DNA from 4 places in the Pseudomonas sp. HN11 genome. Region 4 is predicted to be linked to each of the others. Evidence: predicted binding sites of a transcription regulator. Region 4 holds the regulator's gene; each other region holds the start of a gene.
What was found. Region 4 encodes sigma-54, which starts transcription at its own class of promoters, with help from an activator protein. Its sites were predicted from a motif close to ANTGGCATNNANNTTGCTNT; they were not measured.
Positions count from the first base shown of each region.

Region 1 (4,210 bases), 2.4 Mb from region 4:
CCGTCCGGGTTGCGACCGTCAATCAGCGTGTAGGCATTCCACTTGTTGCCGTCGGTCTTCACCAGGTACTGCACCATCGGGTGCGCATTGCCCTGGGAGTCATACAAGGTGGTGCTGTACTGGGTGGTGAAGGTGCTGGTATCGCCCGGGTTGAACGGCTTCGCCACCTGGTCGATCACCGGCTCCGAGGAGTTCAGGTTACTGGTGGAGTCCACTTTGGTGGACGCCTTGGGCGGCAGGTTCGACAGGTTCAGTTGCAGGTCGGTCAGGCCGCCCTTGATGATCTTGCCGTCAGCATCCGCCGCGTAGCCTTGCAAACGCGAGGTTCCGGTGTTGTTGGTGATATAGCCGTCTTTGTCGGCACGGAAGGCACCGCTACGGGTGTACTCCAGCGACCCATCGCTGCCCTTCTGCACGAAGAAACCACCGCCCTGGATCGCCATGTCCAGAATGCCGCCGCTGCCGTTCACGTCACCTTGGGTGAACTGCTGGGACACAGCCGCCAGGTTCACGCCATTGCCGATGCTATTCTGGCCGGTGCCCAACTTGGAGGCGGCATAGATGTCCGCGAATTCCGCACGGGACGACTTGAAGCCCGTGGTTGCGACGTTGGCGATGTTGTTGCCGGTCACGTCCAGTTGTTTGTTGGCCGCATAGAGACCGCTAAGGCCGATATTAAAAGACATATTTCTCTCCCTCTGCCGTATTTAGCCGGCTCTATGTACCGATAGTCTGAATTTGTGACAGCTTGACGCTGCCCATGCCGCCCGCCAGGTTCAGCAGCATTTCGCCGCCGGTCTTGCTCAAGGTCACGCTCGTGACCGTGGCCGGCAGCGAAGTGGCCAGGGCAACGGCGTCGCCTTTGTCATTCTTGGTGGTGGCATTGAAGGTGTAGGTGCCCGCAGGAGCGACCTCGCCCTTGTCGTTCTTGCCATCCCAGATAAAGCTCTGGCTGCCAGCACTCTGGGCGCCCATTTCGATGGTGCGGACCAGGTTGCCATCTTTGTCGGTGACCTTGACGGTAACGTTGCCTGTGGCCGCTGTGACATCCACCGAACCGGTCATGCTCTTGCTGGTATCAACCATGGCCTTGTCGGTCTGGATGATGATCGAGCGCCCTACCAACGACGACGCCTGCAGCGCTTGCGACGAGCTGAAGTTGCTGGAGATCGCATTCACCGAGTCGTTCAGGGTGTTGATGCCTTCCAGACTGCTGAACTGCGCCAGCTGGGCCACGAACGCGCCGTTGTCTTGCGGCGACAGCGGGTTCTGGTTTTTCAGCTGGGTGACCAGCAGTTGCAGGAACGCATCCTTGCCCAGCGCTTGTTTGCCGGTCGCGGCCTTGGACGCGTCGCCCAGGCTGCTGGCGTTGTCTGTCGCGGTCTTGACCTTGGAATTGAAAAGGTCCTGGACTGGCGTGTTGTTACTCGTATCAACAATGGCCATTAGTTGGCGCCCCTTATCACTGACCCAGGGTCAGGACCTTCTGCATCATGGCTTTGGCGGTGTTCATCATTTCCGCGTTGGTCTGGAACGAGCGGCTGGCGGAAATCATGTCGGCCATTTCCTCGACCACGTTGACGTTGGGGTAGTAGACATAACCCTTTTCGTTCGCGGCGGGATGGTTGGGCTCGTAGCGGGCTTCGAGGTTGCTCTGGTCTTCGACCACACCGAGCACCTGCACGCCGGAGCCAGCGGCGCCCTGGTCCTGGAACAACGAATCGCTGCCGCCCGCCTGGCCGCCCTGGAACATGGTGGCGAACACCGGATGACGGGCGCGGTAGGTCTGGTCAATGCTCGAAGACACGGTCTCGGCGTTGGCGATGTTACTGGCGACGGTGTTCAAACGCGTGGTCTGCGCGCTCATGCCACTGCCGGCAATATTGAAAACACTGGACAGGGACATGGCTTACTCTCCACGCAGGGCTGACATCAGCCCTTTGAATTTGCTGTTAAGCAGGGTGAAGCTGGCTTGAAAGTTCACCGAGTTCTCGGCGTAGGCCGATTGCTCCAGCTGCGCGTCGACGGTGTTCTGATCGATCGACGGCTGCATTGGCGTGCGATACAACAGCGACTCGTCACCACTGCTCAGGCCTTGCGCTTCGATATGACGGCTGTTGGTCATGTTCAAGGCGAAGGTGCCGTTCTTGGTCTTGTCTTGCTGTGCGGCGAGCACGGCGGAGAAGTCCAGGTCCCGAGCCTTGTAGTTCGGGGTGTCGGCGTTGGCAATGTTGTTGGCCAGGACTTCGGCACGCTGGGCGCGGAAGCCCAGGGCTTGTTCGTGGATACCGAGCGCTTTATCGAAGCTGATGCTCATGGTGGAAACCTTCAAGGGCTGACCTGCTTTTCGTTAACTGGGTTATAGCAAGGTGTGTGCCAGTTTGCGCTGAGCCCGTATTTAAAGGGCCTGAGGGGAGATTGCCGGGTGGCAATGCCAGAAAAGCGGCAAGCGGTTTCCGCGTGACGCCAGTAAAGCGGCAATAGACGTTGCCGCTTTCGAAAGGATTGCCGCAAAACAAATGTGGGAGCGGGCTTGCTCGCGAATGCGGTGGGTCAGTCACCTTATCAGTGACTGACATTGCGCTTTCGCGAGCAAGCCCACTCCCACATTTTTGACTGCGTACGGCTTATTTGGCCTGGTAGATGATCCCCGGGCTGCACTGCACCATCTGGAAATGGTCCGGCAGACCGTTGAGCGCTTCAGAGGCGCCGAGGAACAGATAACCACCGCGCTTGAGCGTGCCATGAATGCGCAGCAGGATGTCTTTCTTCACTTCGGCCGAGAAGTAGATCAGCACGTTGCGGCAGAACACCATGTCGAACTTGCCCAGGCTGGCGTAGCTATCGAGCAGATTGAACGAGCGGAATTCCACGCGGTTCTTGATCGGCGCCTTGACCGCCCAGCGTCCCGCCCCTTTCGGGTCGAAGTAACGCTGCAGGCGTTCCTGGGACAAACCACGGCCCAGGGCCAGGCTGTCGTACTCGCCAGTCTTGCAGTTGGTGAGCATGGTGCCGGACAGGTCGGTGGCCACGATTTGCGCGCCGGCCTTCAACTGGCCCATGTTGGTCCGCTCGAACTCATCAATGGACATCGAGATCGAGTAGGGTTCCTGCCCCGAAGAGCAGGCGGCCGACCAAATGCGCAGGCGCTGGCCCGGGCTGGCCTTGATGGCCTCCGGCAGCACTTTGTTTTTGAGTACTTCAAAGGGGTAGGTGTCACGAAACCACAGGGTTTCGTTGGTGGTCATGGCATCGACCACCATCTCCTTGAGCCCGCTGCGCGGCTGCCCCTGGATGCGCTGGACCAGCTCACCCAACGACTTGATGCCCTGCTGTTCCATCAGTTTGTTGAGACGGCTGGATACCAGGTACTGCTTGTTTTCACCGAGCAATATGCCACAGGCTTTTTCCAGGAAGACCCGGAACTGTTCGAAATCCAAATTACCCGTAGACACTGATACCGCCTCTAAAATCGTATGACCGCCAAGGAAAACACCTTAGCCGTGATCTGCTGCCTTGATCCGGTCGACAACCCGGGATGCCAGGTCATCAGGACGGAATTTCGCCAAAAAGTCATCCGCACCGACCTTCTTGACCATCGCCTGGTTGAATACACCCGACAACGAAGTATGCAGGATGATATGCAATTTTTGCATGCGTGGATCGTTGCGTATCTCAGCCGTGAGGGTGTAGCCGTCCATTTCCGGCATCTCGATGTCAGAGATCATCATCAAGAATTCTTCTTCCGGCTTTTTGCCGTCGTCCACCAGCTTGCGCAGGTAATCCAGCGCCTGGCGACCGTCATTGAGGGCTACCACTTCCACACCAACGGTTTGCAGACAGCGGGTCACCTGTTTACGCGCCACCGAGGAGTCGTCCACCGTCAGCACGCGCAGGGACACGGCCTTGTGCGCGGTTTCGGCGTCCACCACACCCACGGAAATCGATTCCGAGGTCGGCGCCACTTCGGCGAGGATTTTCTCCACGTCGATGATCTCCACCAACTGGTTATCCACGCGCGTCACCGCCGTGAGGTAGTGATCGCGACCGGTGCCCTTGGGCGGCGGATGGATCTCCTCCCAGTTCATGTTGACGATGCGTTCCACCGAGCGCACCAGGAAACCCTGGGTCTTGGTGTTGTACTCGGTAATGATGACGAACGGGCTCTGGCGGTCCTGCAAACCCGCCGAACCGGTGGCCAAGGCCAGGT
Region 1 covers NZ_CP089985.1:4,821,749-4,825,958, forward strand. The annotation lists gene flgE (flagellar hook protein FlgE) at 1-686, opposite strand, end outside; gene flgD (flagellar hook assembly protein FlgD) at 718-1,446, opposite strand; gene flgC (flagellar basal body rod protein FlgC) at 1,463-1,906, opposite strand; gene flgB (flagellar basal body rod protein FlgB) at 1,910-2,317, opposite strand; gene cheR (CheR family methyltransferase) at 2,628-3,455, opposite strand; gene LVW35_RS21960 (chemotaxis protein CheV) at 3,498-4,210, opposite strand, start outside.
Region 1: the regulator sigma-54 is predicted to act here: its motif matches at 2,362-2,381, upstream of flgB (flagellar basal body rod protein FlgB).

Region 2 (4,210 bases), 620 kb from region 4:
TGCCGGCGATGTCCAGCGGCTCATCTTCAGCGGCGTCCGGGTGACGGATGTCGATGACGATCTGGCCGGCCAGGGCTTCGCTGACTTCTTCGATCTTTACATCCTGGCCCAATTCGTCGATCACGCGATCGATCGGAACCAGCTTGGCGTTCTCGAGCGCACGCTCCAGAATCGCCATGTCGAATTCTTTCTCTTCATGCTCCACGCGGTGGCGCTTGGCGTGGGTCTTGGGGTTCACAGAAATGACCCCGCAATACTCGGGCATGTGTTTGGCAAAGTCGGCTGTACCGATCTGTTCTGCCAGGTCGATGATGTCCTGCTTGTGGCTGGCGACCAGCGGGCGCAGCACCAGCTTCTCGGTGACGCAATCGATGATCGACAGGTTCGGCAGCGTCTGGCTGGACACCTGGGAGATCGCCTCACCGGTTACCAGTGCGTCGATCTGCAACTTGTCGGCGATCCGCGAGGCAGCGCGCAACATCATACGCTTCAATACCACGCCCATATGACCGTTATCGACTTTGCCGAGAATTTCCCCCAGCACTTCCTCGAACGGTACGCTCACAAATAGCACGCGTTGGGAGCTGCCGTACTTCTTCCAGATAAAGTGCGCGACTTCCATCACGCCCAATTCGTGTGCACGCCCGCCCAGATTAAAGAAGCAGAAGTGACTCATCAGGCCGCGGCGCATGATCTGGTAAGCGGCAACGGTGGAATCGAAACCGCCGGACATCAATACCAGGGTCTGTTCCAGGGCGCCCAGCGGGTAGCCGCCGATGCTGTTGTGCTGGCTGTGGATCACAAACAACCGTTGGTCGCGAATTTCCATGCGCACTTCAATTTGCGGCGCTTTCAGGGAAATTCCGGCTGCGCCGCACTCGCGACGCAGCTTGCTGCCGACATACTTTTCGACATCCATGGAGCTGAAGCTGTGCTTGCCGGCACGCTTGCAGCGCACCGAAAAGAGCTTGCCGGTAAGCGAGTCGCCGTAGTGCTGTTTGCACTTCTCGGTGATGTCGTCGAAGTCGCCCAGCGGGTACTCATCGACCTGCAGGAAATGCGCGATGCCCGGCATGCAGCTCAGGCGCTCGGTCATGTCCTTCAAGGCTTTGGGCTCGGTGATACGGGTTTCCAGCTCGAGGTTATCCCACACGCCGTTCACCACCACAGCCGGGTCCAGATCGCGGAGCACGGCACGGATGTTCTTGGCCAACTGACGGATGAAACGCGTCCGTACGGGTCGGCTTTTGATGGTGATCTCGGGGAAGACTTTAACGATTAATTTCATGGAAACAGCGCGCGCCGGGCCTGCTGAAAAAGGGGGGCGCGGATTATAGCGGAAATCGCTCAAGGTTTAACCAGTTAATATGCATCGCACGCACCACGCACTAAAGAGGTGCATTTACGCACCCTTACGCTACATTGCGGTGCGCTATTTTTGGGCATTTGTCGCAATGCACCTTTATAGGGTCGTTTTTGGAGCAGAAAACCCATGTTGGCGCACTGGCATGCAATTTGCTCTCTTGTGAGGCAGGTTGCCATGGCGGAGTATCCGCGCCGGCATCACCCACATTCTTAGGGCTAACTCCACTACCCCAGCCCGAAGCCACCCGGAGGACACTATGTCGAAGTCGGTTCAACTCATCAAAGATCATGACGTTAAATGGATTGATCTGCGCTTCACGGACACCAAAGGCACTCAGCACCACGTGACCATGCCGGCTCGCGACGCGCTGGATGAAGCTTTCTTCGAAGAAGGCAAAATGTTCGACGGTTCCTCCATCGCTGGCTGGAAAGGCATTGAAGCCTCCGACATGATCCTGATGCCGGACGACAGCACCGCCGTGCTGGACCCATTCACCGAAGAGCCGACCCTGATCCTGGTCTGCGACGTGATCGAGCCCTCGACCATGCAAGGCTACGACCGCGACCCACGTGCGATCGCCAAGCGCGCCGAGGAATACCTGAAGTCGACCGGTATCGGTGACACCGTATTCGTGGGCCCGGAGCCAGAATTCTTCATCTTCGACCAGGTCAAGTTCAAGTCCGACATCTCCGGTTCCATGTTCAAGATCTACTCCGAACAAGGCTCCTGGATGTCTGACCAGGACGTGGAAGGCGGCAACCATGGCCACCGTCCAGGTATCAAAGGGGGTTACTTCCCAGTTCCGCCGTTCGACCACGACCACGAAATCCGTACCTCCATGTGCAACGCCATGGAAGACATGGGCCTGGTCATCGAAGTGCACCACCACGAAGTGGCCACTGCCGGTCAGAACGAAATCGGTGTGAAGTTCAACACCCTGGTTGCCAAGGCTGACGAAGTACAGACCCTGAAGTACTGCGTACACAACACTGCCGTTGCCTATGGCCGTACCGCTACCTTCATGCCTAAGCCTCTGTATGGCGATAACGGTTCGGGTATGCACGTTCACCTGTCCATCGCCAAAGATGGCAAGAACACCTTCGCTGGCGAAGGGTATGCCGGCCTGTCCGACACCGCCCTGTACTTCATCGGCGGTATCATCAAGCACGGTAAGGCCCTGAACGGCTTCACCAACCCGTCGACCAACTCCTACAAGCGTCTGGTCCCAGGCTTCGAAGCTCCAGTGATGCTGGCCTACTCGGCGCGTAACCGTTCCGCTTCGATCCGTATTCCTTACGTGTCCAGCCCTCGCGCTCGCCGTATCGAAGCGCGCTTCCCGGATCCAGCAGCCAACCCGTACCTGGGCTTCGCTGCACTGCTTATGGCTGGCCTGGACGGCATCCAGAACAAGATCCACCCAGGCGACGCCGCCGACAAGAACTTGTACGACCTGCCGCCTGAAGAGGCCAAAGAGATCCCACAAGTGTGCGGCAGCCTGAAAGAAGCCCTGGAAGAGCTGGACAAGGGCCGTGCGTTCCTGACCAAAGGCGGCGTGTTCAGCGACGACTTCATCGATGCCTACATCGCTCTGAAAAGCGAAGAAGAAATCAAGGTCCGCACCTTCGTACACCCACTGGAATACGAGCTGTACTACAGCTGCTGATCCGGTAGCGCTGCTCAATGTAGCGTGATGAAAAAAAGACCTCCTTCGGGAGGTCTTCTTTTGTCTGGGATAGCGCACTCCCTGTCTCCTGGTGTATGACTGACCCACCGCCATCGCGGGCAAGCCCGCTCCTACAAGGAGATCTCCATTGAAACATCGACTTGCATTAGCCCTACTGCTAGTCAGCACTTGTGCATCCGCCGCGCCACCCACACTCGAACCTCTGCTCAACAGCATCGCCGAACGCCTGGAGATCGCTGACCAGGTCGCCCTGAGCAAATGGGACAGTAAAAAGCCTGTAGAGGACAAAAAGCGCGAACAGGAAGTGATCGCCAGCGTCGTAGCCCAGGCACCGAGCTACAAATTGGCGCCTGCCGCCGTCGAGCAGTTTTTCTCGGCGCAGATCGAAGCGAACAAACTGGTGCAGTACACCCACCTGTCCGACTGGCAATTCCAGGGCAAGGCGCCTGACGATCCGCGCCTGGACTTGGTGAAGCAGATCCGTCCGCAGTTGGACGAATTGCAAAAACGCCTGCTGCAGCAATTGGCTGACTTCACCCCGCAGCGCACCGACCCGCAGTGCCCACAGTGGCTGACCGACGCCGTGCATGAGCCACTGAACGATCCGCTGCGCCAACTGGCGATGATCCGTGCCACCGCCGAACTATGCGTTCGACCTACTTGATTTGAGGAACCGTCCTGCATCCTCACCTGAGCCCACAGCCATAGCCTGAGCGTTCACTCACAGAACAGGATGGACCATGGACATCTTCAAATGCTTGATTGCAGCAGGGATAGGTTTGTCGTTGCTGGGCTGCGGCACCCAGGCAAAGGTTGCAACACAGATCGAGAAAGAGGTCTTGCTTGAACGCAGCGAATCATGGGACGGCGCGCCCTACAAAGCCTACCCGTCCGGCCCGCCGCAAATCACGCTGATACGCCTGAAAATCCCCGCCCATACACAACTGCCATGGCACACCCACCCCATGCCTAACGCCGCCTACATCGTTTCGGGTGAGCTAACCGTTGAAGCCCGCAGCAGCGGGGTCACACGGACCTTAAGGCAGGGACAAACCCTGGCCGAGATGGTGGGCACTGAACATCGCGGCATTACCGGAGACACCCCGGTTGAGCTTCTGGTCTTTTACGCGGGCACTCCAGGCATGCCGCTGTCAGAGCAA
Region 2 covers NZ_CP089985.1:352,035-356,244, reverse strand. The annotation lists gene thiI (tRNA uracil 4-sulfurtransferase ThiI) at 1-1,288, opposite strand, end outside; gene glnA (type I glutamate--ammonia ligase) at 1,623-3,029, shown strand; gene LVW35_RS01655 (chorismate mutase) at 3,178-3,714, shown strand; gene LVW35_RS01650 (cupin domain-containing protein) at 3,791-4,210, shown strand, end outside.
Region 2: the regulator sigma-54 is predicted to act here: its motif matches at 1,503-1,522, upstream of glnA (type I glutamate--ammonia ligase).

Region 3 (4,210 bases), 2.3 Mb from region 4:
TAGGGCGAAGAAGTGCAGCATGCGTTCGGCATCCAGCTCTTTATGGCGCTCAAGGTAGTTGTCGAGGGTGCCGCTGCTGAGCAACGACATGGCCAGTTCATCCAGGCCGTCGCTGCGCCCGGCTTGGGGCATCAACGACAGGGAATAACTGACTTCGAGCATGCGCGCCAGGTTCTCGGCGCGCTCCAGGTAGCGGGACATCCAATACAGATCTGCGGCGGTTCTACTCAACATACTCAGCCCTCCACCACCCAGGTGTCCTTGGTTCCGCCGCCTTGCGACGAATTGACGATCAGCGAGCCTTCCTTTAATGCCACACGGGTGAGGCCGCCGGGCACCAAGCGGGTTTCTTTGCCCGAGAGCACAAACGGTCGCAAGTCGATATGCCGAGGCGCGATGCCGTTTTCGACAAACGTGGGGCAGGTGGAAAGGCTCAGGGTCGGTTGGGCGATATACGCGTGGGGCCTGGCCTTGATGCGTTGGCGGAAGTCCTCGATTTCGGCGGCGCTAGAGGCTGGGCCGACTAACATGCCGTAGCCGCCGGAGCCCTGGGTTTCCTTGACCACCAGTTCCGCCAGGTTGGCGAGTACGTGGGACAGTTCATCCGGCTTGCGGCATTGAAAGGTCGGTACGTTTTGTAGCACCGGCTCTTCATCCAGATAGAAACGGATCATTTCCGGCACGTAGGGGTAGATCGACTTGTCGTCGGCAACGCCGGTGCCGATGGCATTGGCCAGCACCACATTGCCGGCGCAATAGGCGGCGACCAGGCCGGGCACGCCCAGCATCGACTCGGGGTTGAAGGCCTTGGGGTCGAGGAAGGCGTCGTCGATACGCCGGTAGATGACATCCACCGGCTTGGGGCCGTCGGTGGTGCGCATGAATACCTTGAGGTCCTGCACAAACAGGTCCGCGCCTTCTACCAACTCAACGCCCATTTCCCGGGCGAGGAACGCATGCTCGAAGAACGCGCTGTTGAAGCGGCCCGGCGTCAGCACCACCACGTTGGGATTGTCCAGGCGGCTTGAACTTTTCAGGGTCTTGAGCAGCAGGTTGGGGTAATGGTCCACCGGTGCGATGCGCTGCTTGGCGAACACCTCGGGAAACAGGCGCATCATCATCTTGCGGTCTTCGAGCATGTAGCTTACGCCGCTGGGAGTGCGCAGGTTATCTTCGAGCACGTAGTAGGTGCCGTCGCCGTCGCGCACCAGGTCCACACCGGAGATGTGCGAATAGAGGTCGCGGTGCAGGTCCAGGCCGACCATGGCCTTCTGATAACCCTCGTTACCCAGCACCTGGTCGGCCGGAATGATCCCGGCCTTGATGATGCGCTGATCGTGGTAGATGTCGGCAAGAAACATGTTCAGTGCGTTGACGCGCTGGATACAGCCGCGCTCGATCACACTCCATTCACTGGCGGGGATGCTGCGGGGGATGATGTCGAAGGGGATCAGGCGTTCGGTGTCCTGCTCGTCGCCATACAGGGTGAAGGTGATCCCGGCGCGGTGGAACAGCAGATCGGCTTCACGGCGACGCTGGGCCAGCAGTTCCGGCGGCGTGTTCGCCAGCCAGCGGGAGAAATCCTGATAATGCGCACGGCATGCGCCGTTTGCATCATTCATTTCATCGAAGAAAGATCGAGCCATTCCAGTACCTTGTCAGTGCCGAGGGGAACAGGGGGGCACTGCCGTTTCAAAAACGCATTTTTTATGAGCCCGTGGCGGAGAGTGCCAATGGGCCTGGTCCTTACTTTCTTGTGGGGTCGGCTCTGGGTCTGGGGGTAACCAATGCTCCTGTGTCCGGGCGGATGAATGGATAAAGCAATGCGTGTGCCGAAATCCCCAAAACACCAGATCCCTTTGTAGTGAGCGAGCTTGCTGTGGTAAGCGGGCTCAGCGCGGGGCAAGCCCGCTCACTACAAAGCCCGTTCACCACAACAGCTCGCTCAGTACGGTGCACTCCATGCTCCGAGTTGGTGCGCGAACAAACTTGAACTTCACCTATCCCCATTCTTCTAACAGGACACGAACCCGCATGGAGCATCGACGTGCCCAGAATCATCTCTCCCACCACACCGGAAGCGGCGCTGACCGATCACAGCGAACACAGCGCCAAAATCTTCGGCTCCCCCAAGGACCGTCTGGATTTTTACCGGCGCGAAATCCAATACGAAACCACCATCCTGGCCAACCGAACCGACTCCTACCTGACGGCGCAGTCATTCCTGGTCATCGCCTTTGTCTCCGGTATGGGCAACCTCAACCCGGAGTGGGGCAAGCTGTTCACCGTGGTCGTGCCGACTTTCCTCGCGGCGCTGGGCATTCTCAGTTCTCTCAACGCCTGGCCGGGGATCCGCGCGGCGTATGACATCATCGATCACTGGCACTTCAAGCAAAGCGAACTGCTGCGCAGCGAGCCAGTAATGGGGATGGCCTATGACGAGTCGCCGTTGTTTTCGGAAATGGAGTCGTCCCACAAGGGCTACCGCAAGTCGTTGTTGTTCTCGATGCGCGCACCGTGGCTGTTCATGGTGTTCTGGGTTCTTCTCGCCGCTTACTCGTTTTACATCCAGGTCGATAATCCAGGCTCTTAACCAATTGGAACTTCATTGACCCGTACGCGACCTTACCTTTACGCAGCCTGCATTTTCCCGACACTGCGAAGAGGTGACCCATGAGCACACACGACGATCCCCAAGTCAGCGGTCGCAACGACCCGGCAATTGATGGCGGCGAACCGGCTCCCGGTACGGCTGCCGATGCGCCAAAAGACCCGGTTCCAACCAAAGACCCCAAGGCCAAGGAAAACGACTACAGTCCAGACTTCAAACCTGAGCCTGAGCTCAAGCCTGAAACCGATGCCGATATCGATACCCAAGGCGGTTAGCGGAGGCGGTCATGTCAAAAGAACTCGACGATGAACTCAATGACCCAGGCAATGAAGACCCGGGCTCATTGATGGATGATGCAGAAGTGCCGCTCAACGACCTGGATGAAGCGGCGGATGTGGGCAATACCGAGAATCAGGACTGAGCCTTCACCCTGGCACGTCGTTCATACCACGCCAGCATTGGCTGGGTACTCAGGCCATGAACGACGATGCTCAGGGCAATCACCGACAGGGTCAGGTTCACCGCCACCGCGCTGCTGGTGCCGATCAGCCCGTGGTTGAGTGCGTAGAACAGGTAGTAAATGCTGCCGATCCCGCGAATGCCGAACCATCCCATCAGGCCGCGTTGTGGGTAGTCAATCAGGCGCCCCCAGGGCATCGCCAGCACACTGACCGGCCGAATCACGCAAAACAACAACGCCGCCATCGGCAATGCCCGCCAATCCCAGTGGCTGATCAGCACAATCCCCAATACGGTCACCAGGAACACTTCCATCGAGCGTTCCACCAGGCTGCCGAATGACAGCATGTCGCCCATCATGACGCCCGCGGCGATCTGGGTGTCCTTCAGTTCGCTCACATCGCCCTGCAACGCGCGGTCCGGCTCGACTTCCAAATGGCCCACCACCGGCAATGCCAGATGCTCCGAAGGCGTTTGCGAGTTTCCGGTGGAGCGGAATTCCGCCTGGCGCAAGCCAAGCCCCGCTGCAAACACCGACAGAAAGCCATAACCACCCACCGCCTCGGCGATCACGTAGGCCAGCGCAATCAGGGCGAGGGTCAGGTAGTCATTGGGCGAGAGCGTGCTGTCACTGTTAGTGATGCGCAGCCACAGCGTCACGCGGCCAATACCGCGGCCCATCCAGTAGCCGATCAACAAACCGGCCGGCACCGCCCACATCAGGTTTTTCAACACCCAACCGCCCAGCCACTCGCCGTCAAACCCGCCGTGTTGCATGAACAGCAGGGCGAAAATCACAAAAGGGAAGGCGGTGCCGTCGTTCAAACCCGCCTCGCCGGACAAGCCGAAGCGCAGCGCATCGTAATCCTGAGCGTTATTGACCTGCACCAGGCCCGCCAGCACCGGATCCGTCGGCGCCAGGATCGCGCCTACCAGCAGCGACACGCCCCACGACAGCGCAAACAAGTAATGCAGCGCCAAGCTGATTCCCAGGATGGTCAGCAGCATCACCGGCCCGGCCATGCCAAACGCAATGCGCCAGGTACGGTGCTTGAGGGGCAGACGCAGTTTCAAGCCGCTGACAAACAGTGAAAACAGCACCGCGACTTCGGTGAGATGCTCCATCCAGCGCGCGGAGTT
Region 3 covers NZ_CP089985.1:3,294,312-3,298,521, reverse strand. The annotation lists gene LVW35_RS15010 (alpha-E domain-containing protein) at 1-234, opposite strand, end outside; gene LVW35_RS15005 (circularly permuted type 2 ATP-grasp protein) at 237-1,646, opposite strand; gene LVW35_RS15000 (hypothetical protein) at 2,048-2,593, shown strand; gene LVW35_RS14995 (hypothetical protein) at 2,674-2,886, shown strand; gene LVW35_RS28930 (hypothetical protein) at 2,898-3,032, shown strand; gene LVW35_RS14990 (cation:proton antiporter) at 3,023-4,210, opposite strand, start outside.
Region 3: the regulator sigma-54 is predicted to act here: its motif matches at 1,818-1,837, upstream of LVW35_RS15005 (circularly permuted type 2 ATP-grasp protein).

Region 4 (4,210 bases):
GTAGCTGGAAATGTCCTGGAACATCTCCTCCACATCCGGTTGCGCGGCCAAATAGTCAGCCACAGGCTGATCCAGCCCCGATTGCTCACGCAACTCCGGCTTCCAGTACGGATTGGGCAGGCAACGCACGTCGAACACCAGGTCGGCGTCCACTGGCATGCCGCGCTTGAACCCGAATGACTCGACCAGAAACGCTGTGCCGGGCTCCGGCTGGTTCAGCAGGCGTAGCTTGATGGCATCCCGCAGCTGGTACAGATTGAGGCTGGTGGTGTTGATCTTGAGGTCGGCAAGGTCAATGATCGGCCCCAGCAGCTTGGTTTCGTCTTCAATGGCTTCGGCAAGCGAGCGGTGGGGGCTGCTGAGGGGGTGACGCCGACGGGTTTCAGAGAAGCGCTTTAACAGGGTCTCCTCGTCAGCATCCAGATAAAGCACATCGCAATGGATGTGCTTGGCCCGTACTTCCTCGAGCAATTGCGGGAATCGCTCCAAGTGGCTGGGCAGGTTGCGGGCATCGATCGAAACGGCGACCAGGGGCTGTGCCAGCTCGGTGTGGATCAACGCGCGTTCAGCCAACTCCGGCAGCAGGCCAGCGGGCAAATTGTCGATGCAATAGAAGCCGTTATCCTCAAGAACATTGAGGGCGGTGCTTTTACCCGAGCCGGAGCGGCCGCTGACGATGATCAAACGCATGATTACTGCCCGTTCTGTTCATCCAGGACAACCTGGTACAGCGCCTCATTGCTACTGGCGCTACGCAGTTTGTCGCGTACTTCCTTGCGGTCAAGCATGCTGGCGATCTGCCTGAGCAGTTCCAGGTGTGCATCGGTGGCGGCTTGTGGGACCAGCAGAACGAACAGCAGGTCGACCGGGGCGCCGTCGATAGCGTCGAAATCGATGGGGGCTTCCAGGTGGAGCAGGGCGCTGACGGGTGTTTCGCAGCCTTTGAGGCGGCAATGAGGAATGGCGATGCCGTTACCAAAACCGGTAGAGCCGAGTTTTTCACGGGCAATCAGCGCATCGAACACATCTTGCATCTCCAGATCCGGCACTTCGCGCGCGATCAGGTTGGCAATTTGTTCGAGGGCTTTTTTCTTGCTGCCTCCCGGCACATTCACGAGGGAACGGCCGGGGGTCAGGATGGTTTCAAGTCGGATCATGGGGGGAGAGTTAACGACCTGTACCTTGCATCAGGTGCAGATTCTTTTCCTTATGCTTTATGAGTTGGCGGTCCAGCTTGTCGTAGAGCGAGTCGATCGCCGCGTACATGTCTTCATGTTCCGCATTGGCGACGAGCTTTGCATTCGGTACGTGCAGGGTGGCCTCGATTTTCTGCTTGAGCTTATCGACCTCCATGATGACCTGCACATTGGTGATCTTGTCAAAATGCCCCGCCAGCTTGTTCAGCTTGCTTTCGGTGTATTCACGCAGGGGTTTGGTGACTTCCAGCTGGTGTCCACTGATGTTGACTTGCATACAGCTTCTCCTTCGTTGCCAGTGCATAAAGCGGCAGGTAGGAATACCTGCCACTGGAACGCTGTGGCCCGCCCGTCACATCAAACGCTTACGCTCGCTGGAAGGCGCGATCCCGAGGGACTCGCGGTACTTGGCGACGGTTCGACGGGCGACCTGAATGCCTTGTGCCTCCAGTAAACCAGCGATCTTACTGTCACTCAATGGCTTTTTCTGATTTTCCGCCGCAACCAGTTTTTTGATGATCGCGCGGATCGCCGTGGACGAGCATTCACCGCCTTCGGAGGTGCTGACGTGGCTGGAGAAAAAGTATTTCAGCTCATATATACCCCGTGGGGTATGCATGAATTTTTGCGTGGTCACCCGCGAAATCGTCGACTCATGCATGCCTACCGCTTCAGCGATATCATGCAGTACCAGCGGTTTCATTGCTTCGTCGCCGTATTCCAGGAAACCGCGCTGGTGCTCGACGATCTGGGTGGCCACTTTCATCAGGGTTTCGTTGCGGCTTTGCAGGCTTTTGATGAACCAGCGGGCTTCCTGCAACTGGTTGCGCATGAAGGTGTTGTCGGCGCTGGTGTCGGCGCGACGCACGAAACCGGCGTATTGCGGGTTGACCCGCAGGCGTGGCACCGATTCCTGGTTCAGCTCCACCAGCCAACGCTCGTTGTCCTTGCGCACGATCACGTCGGGAACCACGTATTCGGCTTCGCTGGACTCGATTTGCGAGCCAGGGCGAGGGTTGAGGCTCTGTACCAGCTCGATGACCTGGCGCAGGTCGTCTTCCTTGAGCTTCATGCGGCGCATCAATTGACTGTAGTCGCGGCTGCCCAGCAGGTCGATGTAATCAGTGACCAGGCGCTGGGCTTCGGTGAGCCAGGGCGTCTTGGCCGGCAGCTGGCGCAATTGCAGCAGCAGGCATTCGCTGAGGGTGCGCGCGCCAATACCGGCGGGCTCGAACTGTTGAATGCGGTGCAGGACGGCTTCGATTTCGTCCAGCTCGATATCCAGCTCCGGATCGAACGCCTCAAGAATCTCTTCGAGCGTCTCGTCCAGATAACCCTGGTTGTTGATGCAGTCGATCAGCGTCACGGCGATCAGGCGATCGGTGTCCGACATCGGCGCCAGGTTCAGTTGCCACAGTAGATGGCTCTGCAAGCTCTCGCCAGCGGAGGTGCGGGTGGTGAAGTCCCACTCGTCATCGTCATTGCTGGGCAAGCTGCTGGCGCTGGTCTGGTAGACGTCCTCCCAGGCGGTATCTACCGGAAGCTCGTTGGGGATGCGTTCGTTCCATTCGCCTTCCTCAAGGTTATCCACCGTAGGGGCGGTTTCCTGATAGGAGGGTTCCTGCACGTCGGAATTGGGTTTTTGCTCGATGTTATCGGCCAGCGGGTCTGCGTTATCGAAGTCGTCGCCTTCTTCCTGGCGTTCGAGCATCGGATTGGACTCCAGGGCCTCCTGGATTTCCTGTTGCAGGTCCAGGGTCGACAATTGGAGCAGGCGGATGGCCTGTTGCAGCTGCGGTGTCATCGTCAGCTGCTGGCCCATTCTCAGGACTAGCGATGGTTTCATGGCAGGGGCTTAACACCTTATTCGCCGGCGCAGTGCGCCATCCACGACAGGGCGCGTTAGCGCCAAACATAAGCAAATTATATGCCTGATGTCGGGGGCTTTGCCTAGAGCGCGGTAACAATAAAAATCCGGAGGTTTTTATTGACTCCCGCGCATCGTGGCATCGGCCGTGACACCACGGTGTTTACAGGCGGAACTCGTGACCCAGGTACACTTCCTTGACCAGTTCGTTGGCCAGGATGGTGGCGGAATCACCTTCGGCGATCAGTTGGCCATCGTTGACGATATACGCGGTTTCGCAGATATCGAGTGTCTCACGGACGTTGTGGTCAGTGATCAGCACGCCAATGCCCTTGGCCTTGAGGTGATGGATGATCTGCTTGATGTCACCGACCGAGATCGGGTCGACGCCGGCAAACGGTTCGTCCAGCAGGATGAACTTGGGCGCGGTGGCCAGGGCGCGGGCGATTTCCACACGGCGGCGCTCACCACCGGAAAGGCTCATGCCGAGGTTGTCGCGAATGTGGTTGATGTGGAATTCCTGCAGCAGGCTTTCCAATTCCTTGCGACGGTCGTCACGGTCGAGTTCCTTGCGGGTCTCGAGGATGGCCATGATGTTATCGGCGACCGACAGTTTGCGGAAGATCGACGCCTCTTGCGGGAGATAGCCGATACCGGCGCGCGCACGGCCATGCATTGGCTGGTGGCTCACGTCCAGGTCGTCGATCAGAACACGACCCTGGTCCGCCTGGACCAGGCCAACGATCATGTAGAAGCAGGTGGTCTTGCCGGCGCCGTTGGGGCCGAGCAAGCCGACGATCTGGCCGCTGTCGATCGACAGGCTGACATCGCGCACGACCTGACGGCTTTTATAGGCCTTGGCCAGATGCTGGGCTTTCAGGGTTGCCATTACTCGGCCTTCTTCTTCGGCTGGATAACCATGTCGATGCGTGGACGAGGTGCGGTGACCTTACTGCCATTGGCACGACCGGCGTTAGCGATCTGTTTCACGGTGTCGTAGGTGATTTTCTCACCTTCCGTGGAGTTGCCATCGGGGCTGAGTACCTTGGCCTGGTCGATCAGCACGATGCGGTTCTGCTGGGCGTGGTACTGGATGGTCTTGCCATAGCCTTTCATCGGGCCGGTGTCGGTAGGCGCCTGCTTCTGT
Region 4 covers NZ_CP089985.1:971,901-976,110, forward strand. The annotation lists gene rapZ (RNase adapter RapZ) at 1-690, opposite strand, end outside; gene ptsN (PTS IIA-like nitrogen regulatory protein PtsN) at 693-1,157, opposite strand; gene hpf (ribosome hibernation-promoting factor, HPF/YfiA family) at 1,168-1,473, opposite strand; gene LVW35_RS04380 (RNA polymerase factor sigma-54) at 1,549-3,042, opposite strand; gene lptB (LPS export ABC transporter ATP-binding protein) at 3,227-3,952, opposite strand; gene lptA (lipopolysaccharide transport periplasmic protein LptA) at 3,952-4,210, opposite strand, start outside.